3 regions of the Streptomyces sp. NPDC048436 genome follow, and region 3 is predicted to be linked to each of the others. Evidence: riboswitches for the same ligand, from Rfam matches in the RefSeq annotation. Region 3 holds a riboswitch; each other region holds the start of a gene.

Region 1 (4,565 bases), on a different contig from region 3:
GCCCAGGCCCGTGGAGAGGCCCTTGTCCTTCAGGACCTTCTTGAGCGTGTGGTAGACCTCGGTGCCCCAGCGCAGGGCCTCGGAGAACGACTCGGCGCCGATCGGCGCGATCATGAACTCCTGGATGTCGACGTTCGAGTCGGCGTGCGACCCGCCGTTCAGGATGTTCATCATCGGAACGGGCAGCAGGTGCGCGTTCGGGCCGCCGAGGTAGCGGAAGAGCGGCAGGTCCGAGGCCTCCGACGCGGCGTGCGCGACGGCGAGCGAGACGCCGAGGATGGCGTTGGCGCCGAGCGAGCCCTTGTTGTCGGTGGCGTCGAGGTCGAACATCGCCTGGTCGATCAGGCGCTGCTCGGTCGCGTCGTACCCGACGAGCTCCGGGCCGATCTGCTCGATGACGGCGAGGACGGCCTTCTCCACGCCCTTGCCCATGTAACGGTTGGGGTCACCGTCACGGAGTTCGATGGCCTCGAAAGCACCGGTGGACGCACCGGACGGAACGGCGGCACGACCCGTGCTGCCGTCGTCGAGGCCGACCTCGACCTCGACCGTGGGGTTGCCTCGGGAGTCCAGGATTTCCCGGGCTACGACGACGTCGATGGACGGCACGAGCATCTCCTTCTGGGATGTGACGCGGGTACGCGGGGCGTTGGCCTCGCGGACACGAGCCTAACCGGCTCCCGGGCAAGAGCCAGCCGAGCGACCGCCCTGTGGACAAACCGAGAGCAAAAAGTTTCCGAACGGAACAAAGAGCCCCGCCCCGGCGCGTACGGGGGATACGCGCACCGGGGCGGGGTGGAGGTGGCGCCCGAAGGGGCGCGGGGAACTGCGCGAGCAACCACGACGCACCCGCAGATGATCGCGACAGCAGGGCGCCCCCGCCAGCGACTAGCTCAGGTGGAGCTGCTGGCCCGGGAAGATCATGTCGGCGTTCTCGATGATGTCGCCGTTGAGCTTGTACACCTTGTGCCAGCCGCCCTTGACGTCCTTCGCCTCGGCGATCTTGGAGAGGGTGTCACCCTTCTTGACCTTGTACTCGCCGTCGCCCTTCTTGACCGTCTTGCCGGTCGGGGTCTCGACGGTCTTCTCGGACTCGGCCTTCGGGGCGGCCTCAGCCTTGGGAGCGGCCTTCGGAGCGGCCTGCTGCGGCTGCTCGGTCTGGGCGCTGGGCTGGCTCTTCGGCTGCTCCTGGGTCTGCTGCGGGGCGCTCTCCTGCGCTCCGCCACCCTGGTACGAGGCGCCCGAGAGGCCGGTGCCGCAGCTCGGCCAGGCACCCTTGCCCTGGCCCGCGAGGACCTTCTCGCCGATCTCGATCTGCTGGGCCTTGGAGGCCTTGTCGGCGGAGGGCGCGTACTTCGTGCCGCCGTACGCGGCCCACGTGGACGACGAGAACTGCAGGCCGCCCGTGTAGCCGTTGCCGGTGTTGATGGACCAGTTGCCGCCGGCCTCGCACTGGGCGACGGCGTCCCACTCGGCGCCGGTCGCGGCGGAGGCCGAACCGGCCGCCATCAGCGGGGCGGCGACGGCGACACCGGTGACGCCGGCGAGCGTGGCGACGCGGGTGGCCTTGGACGGGCGGCGGTGCTTGCCCTTGCTGGAAAACAGCATGAGAGATCCCCTCACCGACGCCTGCGAGGTGAGCTGTCGGGTTCGGGCCAGTGAAGTTGCCCGGCCGCACTTCTCGAGTGCGACTTAACCCCTAGCCGTTCCTGTCTGCTGGCCTCGCTCTCGCGATGCTCAACGGCCGGGCCCGGCGGAAACCTTGGTTCCCCCGCTCCTGCCTACGGCGCTTACGCGACGACATTTCCCGAACGGCCGTTGGCAGGACTCGGCGTACCGACCGGCGGGGCCCGCTGTGGCGAGCGGTCACGACGTTAGGCATGCGATCCGCCTAATTTCAAAGACGATCAGGGCTTCTGAGACCCATCTCTCACTTGCACCAAACCAGACATCAGGCGCAAAGCGACTGCCCGACGGTTCGTCAACTACCGCTACTTTTCGCCCAAATCGAGGCTCTGACCGGGCAGGATGAGGTCAGGATCGGAACCGACGGACTTCTCGTTCTCGGCGTACAGCTCGGTCCATCCGCCCTTCACGTCGAGGTCGTCCGCGATGACCGAGAGGTTGTCTCCGGAGCGGACCGTGTACGTCCCGTCGGAGCCGTCCTGCTGACGCTCCTCGCCACGGGAGGCGTGCCGCCCGGAGCCGTCGCGGTCGCCACTGCCGGCCTCCTCGTCGCCGGCGCTGCCGCCGCGGTGACGGCCTGCGCCCTCGCCCTCACCTTCGTCGGTGGAGGCGCCGGGGGCGGGCGAAGTGGCGTCGTCCTGCCCGGATTTGCCGGAGTCATCGGAACCAGTGGAGTCGCCGGAACCGTCGGAACCATCCGACTTGTCCGCATCGTCGTGATTCTTGTCTCGGGATTCGCCGTCGTCGGCGGGCTTCTCGGAAGGCTCCTTGGACGGCTTCTTCGAGGTCTCGTCCGAGGGCTTCTCCGAGGACTTCTCCGACGGCGTGGCGCTGTCCGACGGGTCGTCACCCGACTCGCCCGCCGCGGGCTCGTCCGCCTCGTCCGAGGGCAGGATGGTGACCGGGGCGCCCGGGTCGACGTCGGCAGCGGCGCCGTCGTCGGTGAGACCGGCTATCGGCGCGCAGCTCGGCCAGGCGTCGGGCCCCTGGTCGTCGAGGACCTTCTCGGCGACGGAGATCTGCTGCGAACGGCTGGCCTGGTCGGCGCTCGGCGCGTAGTCGAGGCCGCCGAAGTCCTCCCAGGTCTGCTGCGAGAGCTGGAGCCCGCCGTAGTAGCCGTTGCCCGCGTCCGCGCTCCATGAGCCACCGCTCTCGCACTCCGCGAGCTTGTCCCACGTGACGGTGTCCGCCGCGCTCGCGCTGGTGGCGCCGAGCAGCGGGATGGCGATGGCCGATCCTGCGACTCCTGCCGCGACGATCAGGGCCGGGGCCTGGCGGGGGCGTCGGTGACGACCATTGCCGGAGAGCATGCGGTTGCCTTTCGCGTGACTGGAGCGACGACTGCGGCACGGGATGCCGAGTCGTCGGTGAACGTAGCGGCAGTCGAACGCTTGTCACAAGTCGATGCAGCGGAGATCACGTGAAAGTCACAGTCTTGACGGCGCGTCAGCTGGACGGGGTTTCCATTCCCCTCTATTTGCTCTTCTGTGCGGGTGCGAACTCCACGGGCAGCGTGCGCAGTCCCCGCATGATGAGCCCGCCGCGCCATCTCAAATCACCAGGTTCCACCGCGAGTCGCAGGTCAGGAAGGCGGCGCAGGAGGGTCGCGAGGGCGGCCTGTCCTTCGAGCCGGGCGAGCGGTGCGCCGAGACAGTAATGAATGCCATGGCCGTAGCCGAGGTGTTGGTTGTCGCGGCGGGTGAGGTCGAGCGTGTCCGGATACCGGAAACGTTCCGGGTCACGATCGGCGGCGGCGAGAACGACGAGGACGGGGTCGCCGCGCTCGATGTCCTGGTCCCCGATACGCAGCGCCTCGGTCGCGTACCGCCACGTGGCGAGCTCGACGGGCCCGTCGAAGCGGAGGAGCTCTTCGAGCCCGGTCTCCAGGAGGCCGGTGTCGCCGTCCCTGAGGGAGTCCTGGAGTTGCTCGCGCTGCTCGGGGTGGGTGAGGAGGGCGTAGGTGCCGTTGCCGATCAAGTTGACCGTGGTCTCGAACCCGGCGAACAGAAGGATGAAGGCCATCGCGGCGGCCTCGTTCTCCGTGAGGTGCTCGCCGTGGTCGGAGGTGCGGATGAGCCCGGAGATGAGGTCGTCGCCGGGTTCGAGGCGCTTGCGGTGGATGAGTTCGGCGAGGTAGCCCCGCATCTTCTTCACGGACCTGGCGACCCCGCCCCGGGGTCCGCCGCCGTGCCGGATCATCATCCCCGCCCAGTCGCGGAAGTCGTCCTGGTCCTCGCGCGGCACTCCGAGGAGGTCGCAGATCGCGTAGATGGGGAGCGGGAAGGCGAAGTCGTGGATGAGGTCGGCTTCCCCCTTCTCCACGAACTGGTCGATGAGCTGGTCGGTCAGCTCCTGGACGCGGGGCGCGAACTCGGCGACGCGGCGGGGCGTGAATGCCTTGGAGACGAGACGGCGGAGGCGGGTGTGGTCCGGCGGGTCGATGTTGAGCAGATGCGTCATGAGGTTGGCGCTGCGCTCACCCGGGATGCCGGTCTTGCTCTTGGCGTGCGCGGGCTCGCCATGGTGCGCGGGGTTCTTGCTGAGCCGCGGGTCGGCGAGCGCCTGCTTGGCATCGCCGTACCGGGTCACCAGCCAGGCCTCCACACCACTGGGCAGCCGCGTCTTGTGCACGGGGGCGTGCTCGCGGAGCCATGCGTAGGCGGGGTAGGGGTCGGTGGCGAACTCCCACGTGAAGAGCTCTGGCCCCTGGGCCTCGGACGGGGTGGCCGCCCCTGCGGGGCAGGCTGCGGGAGTGGGCGGCTGGTCTTGCATGGGGTCGACGGTATCCGGCGCCTGGCTGCGCCGGGCCTTGCGCACCGTCATCACCGGCTCCGCCGAGTTCGTCCTCAAACGCCGGACGGGCTGAAACCCTGCCCCCG
Region 2 (4,565 bases), on a different contig from region 3:
TGAGCAGCACACTGAGCGCCTCACACCCGGCGCTGTCGCCGAAGGGTCGGTGGACTACTCGTGGTCGGCGCAGAGTTGGGCGGTGAGGGCCGCGCAGGCCCACTCTTCCCAGGCCTCGGGGGACCAGCCCCGGTTGCGGACAAAGACCAGATACAGCTCCGGGCTGAGCAACCCGTACAGCAGGTCCGCGGCACGGGCGGTGTCGACGTCGGGGCGAGCGTCGGGCTTGGAGGTCAGTGCCTTCGCCGCGGCATGCTGGACGGTGTAGCGCGGGTCGGGGCCCGCGGGCCACTGAGCGGCGATCTCCGCGTCCGTGGCCGCCGCAGCCGCGATCAGCGGCACCATCGGGGCGACACGGCCGAGGATGTCGCGTACGCCCCGCACGTGGGCGCGCAACTGCCCGGCCGCGGTGGGCTCGGCGCACGCGGCGCGGAACCAGTCCCGGTCCATCGTGGCGATCGGCTCGGTGTCGCCCGCGATGGACGTGTCTACGACGTCCTTGAACAGCGCGCGCTTGTTACGGAACACGAAGTACACGGTCTGAACAGCCACACCCGCGCGATCCGCAACCTCCTGAAGGCTTGTCGCGCCGTACCCCTGCGCGACGAACAGGTCGCGCGCCGCCGCGACGATCTTCTCGCGGGTGAGCCGTGAGCGCTCGGCCCGTTTGTCGGGGCGCTTGACGTTCTGTCCGTCGGATCCCTTGACCACATCCATGCCAGGAGTCTATCTCTAGAGTCAGCCACTAGAGATGAACTCTAGTTCGTTGGAGGGGTAGCGATGAGTGAGACTCGGACGACTGTGGAGCTCGATCAAGAGGCTGCTGTGCGCCGGGAGTTGGAGGACTTCTACCGGGAGGGCAAACCGCCGTGGGACTGTGGCATCACGCCGCCCGAGCTCGTGGCCCTGGTAGAGGGGCCCGGCGCGCTGATGCCGGGCCGGGCCCTCGAACTCGGCTGCGGCACCGGGACCAATGCGGTGTACCTGGCCCGGCACGGCTGGCGGGTGGCGGCCGTCGACCTGGTCGACCGCGCGGTCCGGCAGGCGAGGGAGAAGGCCGCCGCGGGCGGGGCGGACGTCACGGTGCTGTGCGGGGACGCCACCCGACTCGACGAAGTGGGCGTGCCCGGCCCGTACGACCTGTTCTTCGACCTGAGCTGTTACTGCGGTATTCCACCGCACCGCCGCGACGCCTACGCGGCCGGTCTCACGAAGCGTGCCGCCCCCGGTGCACGACTGCTGATGTTCGGCTACGGCCCTGAGGCATTCGACGACCCGATCTCCGGCGTCACCGCGGACGAACTCGGCGCCAGGTTCGCCGGGTGGCGGCTGACCGACGTGACGCCCGGCACGAACCCGGTCCCGACGTTCTGGTTCACGCTGCACCGCGTCGCCGCCACGGCATGAGCGTGAAAGCCGACCGGCTCCCGGCGCTTCGCCAGTAGCGCGATGGCCTCCGTTTGGCCGAGTGCGTCAGAACCACAGGCGGGAGTGGTCGTTTCGCAGGGCATGAAGATCTCGAAACGCACCCTTGCCGCACTGGCCCTGACCAGCGCGGTACTCGCACTCCCCGCCCCCGTGCACGCGGCCCCAGCCCCGGCCCCGGCCAACAGCGTGACCGTGAACCGCACCGGCACGATCGCGCCCGACGGCACCGTCACGCTCTCCGGCACCTACCGCTGTCTGTCCGATGGCACCCCCGGCCCGGTGTTCGTCAGCAGCGCCCTCGTGAAGGGCTACACGTCCACCGGGGTCGGCGGCACCCTCGCGGTCTGCGACGGGCAGGTCCGCGAGTGGACCAACACCAGCCGTGGCACGAACACGCAGTACAAGCCGGGCGAGGTCACCGTGCGTGCGCACCTGATGAAGCTGGCCACCAAGTCCGGCCTGCCTCTGCCGCAGCCGCTCGCCCAAGAGGAGGCACAGGTCAAACTGCACTGACGGAGTGCAGCACGCTCTGTTCTCCGAGCGCCGTAGCTGACCCGACGGGGTCAGCTACGGCGCTTGACCGCCTCCATGGCGGAGAGCTCGCAGCCGATCGCTTCGCACACACGGTTCACCGCCTCCTGGCCACCGCCCCAGTCCGCGGGCAGCCGCTCGCGGAGGGTCCGCTCGAGCAACTCCGGGTCCGCCGAAGGGACGTGTACCGCGTCGGGCACGGGATCGGGGAGACGGCGCCAGGGCTCGGGCAGGGCGCCTTCGACCAAAATCAGCGTCCCCGGTTGCGAGTTGCCCGTTTCTGGTACGACTGCCGGGCTGGGCCCGCGCAGACGAAGCACCGCCTTTCCGGTCGGCTCGATCTTCTCCGAGAACCAGACGTCGTCGACGCCGGCGTCCGCGACCGCGCTCTGCACCCTCGCCACGGCGTCAAGTTGGCTCTGTGTTTCCTCGCCGCTCCGCAGTGCCAGATTCCAGCTGCCCCGGCCAATACGTCCCGCCACACGGGCGGGCTCGGCAGCTGGGACTTCCAGTTGAAAGAGAGTCACTCTCTGAAATCCGAAGGCAATTCCCAAGATGCGATATTTCTAAGGGAGTTGCTGAGGCGTCATATTCCGAAGCCAGTCCCGGAGCAGAGTCAACGCTTCTCGGACACAGGCCGGGAGCTTGCACGCAGCCACGCATGGCCGGGGCGACATCGATGACGGAGTGCCCCTTTTGACATGAAAAGTAACACCCGAACTACGTCCGGTTCGCACCATAAGGTCGCTTACGCCCGTCATTAGTGCTGCACGTAATGGTCCGCCCGTATTGCTACCACTCGTGCGAAATGAAACGCTCTGCTATTCGGCGAACAGCGTTCACGTTGCTCCCTGTTCAGTGAAACGGGTCACACCGATGAACCCCCGGCCCCTAGATCCGGTCGACGCGCTTCCATTCCGGACAAAGAAAGTTGAGCCTTTCGATCAAGAAGGGCATGAGGCCTCGTCACATTCCCCATTCGAATTCTTGCCTTGTTTCGTCCGGGCTTTCTCGCTTAACGTCACCGTCAATCCGGATGGAACGCCGAATCCTGCCGCTGTCCGGAAGCCGTCCCCCACCCACTCACTTACGTACGGCAGGAGCGGGGAACCCAGGTAAGCCGCCGATCCGGATTCCGGAACGGCTCGGGGTGAAGTCGCATTCACAGTGCGACCGGACATCTCCCGTCCGAACCCGACAGCTCACCTCGCAGGCGACGGAGAGGAATTCTTCATGCCCGCAAAGGGAAAGCACCGCCGCCCCAAGTCCAGCTCGCTCACCCGGGGCATCGCCGCCGTAGGCACGGGCGGAGCCGTGCTCGTCCTCCCGGTGCTCGGCGCGACCGGCGCCGAGGCGGCGCAGGCCGGCACGGCCGCCAAGCCTGCCGCGGCCCCCAAGACCTACGTCGTCGCCGCGGGTGACTCCCTCGCCAAGATCGCCCGAGAGCACTCCATCGACGGCGGCTGGAAGAAGCTGTACCAGGACAATCGGAGCGCTCTCGGCGGCGACCCGAAGCTGATCCACCCCGGTCTGAAGCTCACCCTCGGCGCGGAAGGCCCGGCCGCCTCCAAGGCGTCCGCCGAGCGTGCCGACCGCTCCTCGCGCGACAACGCGGCCGCCGCCGAGCCCGCCGTTGCCCCGGCGAAGAAGTCGTACACCAACGACCTCGACGGCTGGATCAAGGAGTCGCTCGACATCATGGCCCAGCACGGCATCCCCGGCTCCTACGAGGGCATCCACCGCAACATCATGCGCGAGTCCTCCGGCAACCCGCTGGCCATCAACAACTGGGACGTCAACGCTGCCGCGGGAACCCCGTCCAAGGGACTCCTGCAGGTCATCGCCCCCACGTTCGACGCCTACCACGTGCCCGGCACCTCGACGGACAGCTTCGACCCGGTCGCCAACATCACGGCCGCCTGCAACTACGCGGCCGACCGCTACGGCTCGATGGACAACGTCAACGGCCCGTACTAGGCCTTTCTCCGAGGTCTCCGGTAGTGATGGTCGTCCTGGCCGACGACATCACCTACCGGAGACCAGCTCGGCCAGTTGGGTTCGGTCGGCTGCGTGAGGCGGCTTGTCTCACGGCCGTGGTTCGACGGTAGGCGGGCCTACCACCCCACCACCCGCGCGCCGGCCATGCGCGCCCAGGTCCACGCTGAGCAGCGCTGACACCCGGGGCGGCCGTCGCCTTTCTCTCAGCCCCGGTGCCTTCCGTCGCGCGGTCCAGCGCCACGCAACAGCGTGTCGACGATGCGCGTGGCCAGCGCGTCCGGGTCCTGCGCCCGCGGGTCGTCCGAGGCACCGGGCCCGTGCAGGGCCTCGCCGATGAGGGCGTAATAGACCCGCCGCGTCCACTCGAGGTCCGCGGCCGGATCGAGGAACCCCTCGCGCTGCGCCCGGGCCAGGAAGGCCAGAGACCGGGCGTTGATCTCCGACCAGACCTCCTTGGCCATGCGGTTCTGTGCCAGGGGGCTGCCGAGCGTGAACTGCCACGCGCCTTTGACCCGCAGCGTGTTCGCGGTGGCGCGGTGCAGCGCGACGAGCGGTGGAGCGGATTCCAGGTGGGCGTCATCGATCGCTTCGGTGAGCTGCTGCTTCGC
Region 3 (4,565 bases):
AGTTTTCGTGTGACGGGTTATGCGGGACGCACCACGCTGTGGATCGGCATGTAGTAGATCGACTCGACGCGGACGTTCGCGCCCGGCTTCGGGGCGTGGATCATCTTGCCGTCGCCGATGTAGATCCCTACGTGGCTGATGTCGTCATAGAAGAAGACCAGGTCGCCCGGCTTCGCGTCGGCCGTCTTCACGGTCGTTCCGACCTTCACCTGGTCCCAGGTCGTGCGCGGCAGGGAGATCCCGGCGGCCTTCCAGGCGTCCTGGGTGAGCCCGGAGCAGTCGTAGGAGTCGGGGCCGGTGGCGCCCCACACGTACGGCTTGCCGATCTGCGCCTCCGCGAAGTTGATGACCTTCGCGGCCTTCGTCGCGTAACCGCTGTCCGTCCCCCCGGAGCCCGTGCCGGAGCCCGTCCCGGTGTCGGAGCCAGTGCCCGAGCCGGGGGTCTCCTTGTTCTCCTCGCGCTCCTTGGCCGCGGCCTCTTCCGCCGCCTTGCGCTTGGCCTCCGCCTCGGCCTCCTGCTTGCGCGCCAGCTCGGCGGCCTTGCGCTTGGCCTCGTCTTCCTTCTTCTTCTCGATCGCCGCGAGCCGCGCCTTCTCCTCGGCCGTCAGCTCCGAGAGCATCGTGCGCGCCTGGCCCAGCTTCTTCTGGACCGACTGCTTGCTCGTCCTGAGGTCGTCGCGTGAGTTGTCCAGCGTCTCCAGGCTCTTGGCGGCCTTCGTACGCTGCTTCGTCGCCGAGGCCTGCTCCGTCTGGTACTCGTCGACCGCCTTCTTCTGGCGTGCGGTCAGCCGGTCCGACAGGTGGTTCTGGTCGAAGTACCCCTGCGGGTCATCGGCGAGCAGCATCGTGGCGGTCTCGGAGGCGCCTCCGGTGCGGTACTGAGCGGCGGCGAACGTACCGAGCTCCTGACGGGCCTCGTTCAGCTTGTCTGTGCGCTTGGCCACATCGTCGAGAAGGGTGTCGACCTTCTTGCGCTGCTTTTCGGTGCGCTCCTTGGCCGAGTTGTACTTCTGGGTGGCGACGCCCGCCTGGTGGTAGAGGTCGTCGACCTTCTTCTGGACTTCTTCGAGGCTGGGTTTCTGCGGCGCGGAGGGCGCCGCTTGCGCGCTCTGCGACAGGAGTGCCACGGAGGTGAGGGCTGCCGTCGTGATGCCGAGGGCGGGGGTGGCGCGTAGGCCGGCCATGCGGGTCCGCGGCTTGCGGTGCGACGCCAAGGGAGGCGACTCCTTCCGTATACCGCCTACCGGGTTAGCTGTCGGGTTCGGGCGGGTGGTTCGGAAGGTTGCCCTACAGTCCCGTACTTCGTACGGGACCGATTCACCCCAAAATCTTGGTGGGTCCCCGGCTCCGAGTAGATCGAACTCGGCGGAGGCCGCCCGTTCCCGGCGGGGTTCGCCGGTGGAAGTACGAGCAGCCCGCGGAGCACGCTAGCCAACTCGTGTGCTCCGTGTGAAGGTTGATGTTCGATATGCCCGATACGTTTTCGTTACTTTACGAAGCTCTTGACGCGGGCACGCCGTGCCGTTGCGGAACGTGACCGTCCGCGGGCGGGGCGTAGGCGGATGAGGTGGCCGGAACCCGGAGCGGGTTGTCAGTGGGGCCGCCTAGACTCGGGAGGCGATGAGCAGCCTCTTTGATGACAGCTTCCTGGCGGACCTCAAGCCCTCGCGGGCCTCGGAGGAAGAGCCCCCGCCGCCCGAGGACAGTGCTCCGGAACCCATTCCGGATGATCTGTTCGGCGGGAAGTTCGACGCGCCCGTACCCCGGGACGCGCACTACCGCGACGGCGCCCCGCGCCCCGTCATCGACCCGGCGGCCCTGCTGGACGGCCTGAACGAGAACCAGCGCGCGGCCGTCGTGCACGCGGACGCCCCGCTGCTCATCGTCGCGGGCGCCGGCTCCGGCAAGACCAGGGTCCTGACGCACCGCATCGCGTATCTCCTGGCCGAGCGGCACGTGCACCCGGGGCAGATCCTGGCGATCACGTTCACGAACAAGGCCGCGGGCGAGATGAAGGAGCGCGTCGAGCAGCTCGTCGGGCCGCGGGCCAACGCGATGTGGGTGTCGACCTTCCACAGCGCGTGCGTGCGCATACTGCGCCGTGAGTCGAAGACGATCGGCTTCACCTCCTCCTTCTCGATCTACGACGCCGCCGACTCCAAACGGCTGATGGCGCTGGTCTGCCGTGACCTGGACATCGACCCGAAGAAGTTCCCGCCGAAGTCCTTCAGTGCCAAGGTCTCGAACCTGAAGAACGAGCTGATCGACGAGGAGACCTTCGCCGGCCAGGCCTCGGACGGCTTCGAGAAGACGCTCGCCCAGGCGTACGCGATGTACCAGTCGCGGCTGCGCGAGGCGAACGCCCTCGACTTCGACGACCTGATCATGACGACGGTCAACATGTTCCGCGCGTTCCCGGACGTCGCCGCCCACTACCGCCGTCGCTTCCGGCACGTGATGGTCGACGAGTACCAGGACACCAACCACGCTCAGTACGCCCTTGTGCGCGAGCTGGTGGGCCCCTCCGGAGGCGAGGGTGACGACCCCGCCGAGCTGTGTGTCGTCGGTGACGCGGACCAGTCGATCTACGCCTTCCGTGGCGCCACGATCCGCAACATCCTCCAGTTCGAGGAGGACTACCCGAACGCGACGACGATCCTCCTGGAGCAGAACTACCGCTCCACGCAGACGATCCTGACCGCGGCCAACGCCGTCATCGAGCGCAACGAAAGCCGCCGCCCCAAGAACCTGTGGACCAACGCGGGCGCGGGCGCGGGCATCACCGGCTATGTCGCCGACACCGAGCACGACGAGGCGCAGTTCGTCGCCGACGAGATCGACCGGCTCACCGACGCGGGCGACGCGAAGGCGGGCGACGTCGCGATCTTCTACCGGACGAACGCGCAGTCCCGTGTCTTCGAAGAGATCTTCATCCGCGTCGGTCTGCCCTACAAGGTCGTCGGCGGCGTCCGCTTCTACGAGCGCAAGGAGGTCCGGGACGTCCTCGCGTATCTGCGCGTGCTCGCCAACCCGGAGGACTCCGTCCCGCTGCGGCGCATCCTCAACGTACCGAAGAGGGGCATCGGCGACCGCGCGGAGGCCATGATCGACGCGCTCTCGCAGCGCGAGAAGATCTCCTTCCCGCAGGCCCTGAAGCGGGTCGACGAGGCGTACGGGATGGCGGCCCGCTCTGCGAACGCCGTCAAGCGCTTCAACACGCTGATGGAGGAGCTGCGGACCATCGTCGAGTCCGGCGCGGGCCCTGCCGTCGTCCTGGAGGCCGTGCTCGAACGGACGGGCTATCTCGCCGAGTTGCAGGCCTCGACCGACCCGCAGGACGAGACGCGCATCGAGAACCTCCAGGAACTCGCCGCCGTGGCCCTGGAGTTCGAGCAGGACAGCAGTGCTGCGGAAGGTACAGCGGAAGCCGAGACCGCGGGGGAGCCCGAGGGCGGAGAGGGCGCGGGTGCCGGCGCGGGGGTGTCGGGCACGCTGTCCGAGTTCCTGGAGCGGGTCGCCCTTGTCGCCGACTCGGACCAGATCCCGGACGAGGAGGACGACGGCTCCGGAGTCATCACCTTGATGACCCTGCACACCGCCAAGGGCCTGGAGTTCCCCGTCGTCTTCCTGACCGGCATGGAGGACGGTGTCTTCCCGCACATGCGTTCCCTCGGCCAGGTCAAGGAGCTGGAGGAAGAGCGCCGCCTCGCGTACGTGGGCATCACGCGCGCGCGGGAGCGGCTGTATCTGACGCGGTCCTCGATGCGCAGCGCCTGGGGACAGCCTTCGTACAACCCGCCGTCGCGCTTCCTGGAGGAGATCCCGGACGCCCATCTGGACTGGAAGCGGAAGGGTTCCGCCGGCGCGCCGGCGTCCTCCGGGCCCGCGGCGGGAATCGCCTCCTCCTTGTCGTCGTCGCGCTCACGCACCGGGGGCGCGCAGGGCTTCGCCACGCGCCGTGCCTCGGAGAAGCCGGTGGTCGCACTGGCGATCGGAGACCGGGTCACGCACGACCAGTTCGGTCTCGGGACCGTGGTCGGAGTGAAGGGCACGGGCGCGAACGCCGAGGCGACGGTGGACTTCGGAGAGCCGAAGCCGAAGCGGCTGCTGCTGCGGTACGCGCCGGTGGAAAAGCTGTAACGCCGCGGGCGGCGGCCGGAGTTACGTCGGGTCGAGGTTGTGGCTGCGCAGCCACGGCAGCGGGTCGATCGCCGAGCCGCCGCCGGGGCGCACCTCGAAGTGCAGGTGCGGTCCGGTGGAGTTGCCGGAGTTCCCGGAGAAGGCGATGGGATCGCCGGCCTTCACGGGGCCGCTGGAGACCTTGTGCGTGGAGAGGTGGCAGTACCACGTCTCCGTGCCGTCCTTGGCGGTCACGATCGCCATGTTGCCGTAGGCGCTGTTCCACTTCGTGGAGACGGTGCCGTCGGTGGCGGCGAGCACCTCGGTGCCGTACGACACCGGGAAGTCGATCCCGGAGTGCGCGGACATCCAGTTGACGCCCGCCTGTCCGTAATAGGCGCTCAGCCCGTGCTGCTTGACCGGCAGCGCGAACTTGGGGCGCAGAC

What was found. A riboswitch is a leader RNA that binds a small molecule or an ion and turns the genes downstream of it on or off. The one in region 3 is predicted to bind cyclic di-AMP.
Region 1: it holds a riboswitch for cyclic di-AMP, as region 3 does, so the genes downstream of both, ACGFX9_RS24305 (transglycosylase family protein) here and ACGFX9_RS20105 (NlpC/P60 family protein) in region 3, are expected to answer to the same signal.
Region 2: it holds a riboswitch for cyclic di-AMP, as region 3 does, so the genes downstream of both, ACGFX9_RS33455 (transglycosylase SLT domain-containing protein) here and ACGFX9_RS20105 (NlpC/P60 family protein) in region 3, are expected to answer to the same signal.

The regions. Positions count from the first base shown of each region.
Region 1 is NZ_JBICXP010000007.1:114,444-119,008, forward strand. Features, by position in the region: gene eno (phosphopyruvate hydratase) at 1-609, opposite strand, end outside; gene ACGFX9_RS24305 (transglycosylase family protein) at 889-1,608, opposite strand; cyclic di-AMP (ydaO/yuaA leader) riboswitch at 1,612-1,799, opposite strand; gene ACGFX9_RS24310 (transglycosylase family protein) at 1,992-2,996, opposite strand; gene ACGFX9_RS24315 (cytochrome P450) at 3,160-4,458, opposite strand.
Region 2 is NZ_JBICXP010000013.1:212,712-217,276, forward strand. Features, by position in the region: gene ACGFX9_RS33435 (TetR/AcrR family transcriptional regulator) at 55-717, opposite strand; gene ACGFX9_RS33440 (class I SAM-dependent methyltransferase) at 781-1,407, shown strand; gene ACGFX9_RS33445 (DUF6299 family protein) at 1,510-1,941, shown strand; gene ACGFX9_RS33450 (hypothetical protein) at 1,992-2,363, opposite strand; cyclic di-AMP (ydaO/yuaA leader) riboswitch at 2,992-3,188, shown strand; gene ACGFX9_RS33455 (transglycosylase SLT domain-containing protein) at 3,193-3,936, shown strand; gene ACGFX9_RS33460 (TetR/AcrR family transcriptional regulator) at 4,161-4,565, opposite strand, start outside.
Region 3 is NZ_JBICXP010000005.1:341,013-345,577, forward strand. Features, by position in the region: gene ACGFX9_RS20105 (NlpC/P60 family protein) at 18-1,214, opposite strand; cyclic di-AMP (ydaO/yuaA leader) riboswitch at 1,222-1,378, opposite strand; gene pcrA (DNA helicase PcrA) at 1,621-4,140, shown strand; gene ACGFX9_RS20115 (peptidoglycan DD-metalloendopeptidase family protein) at 4,162-4,565, opposite strand, start outside.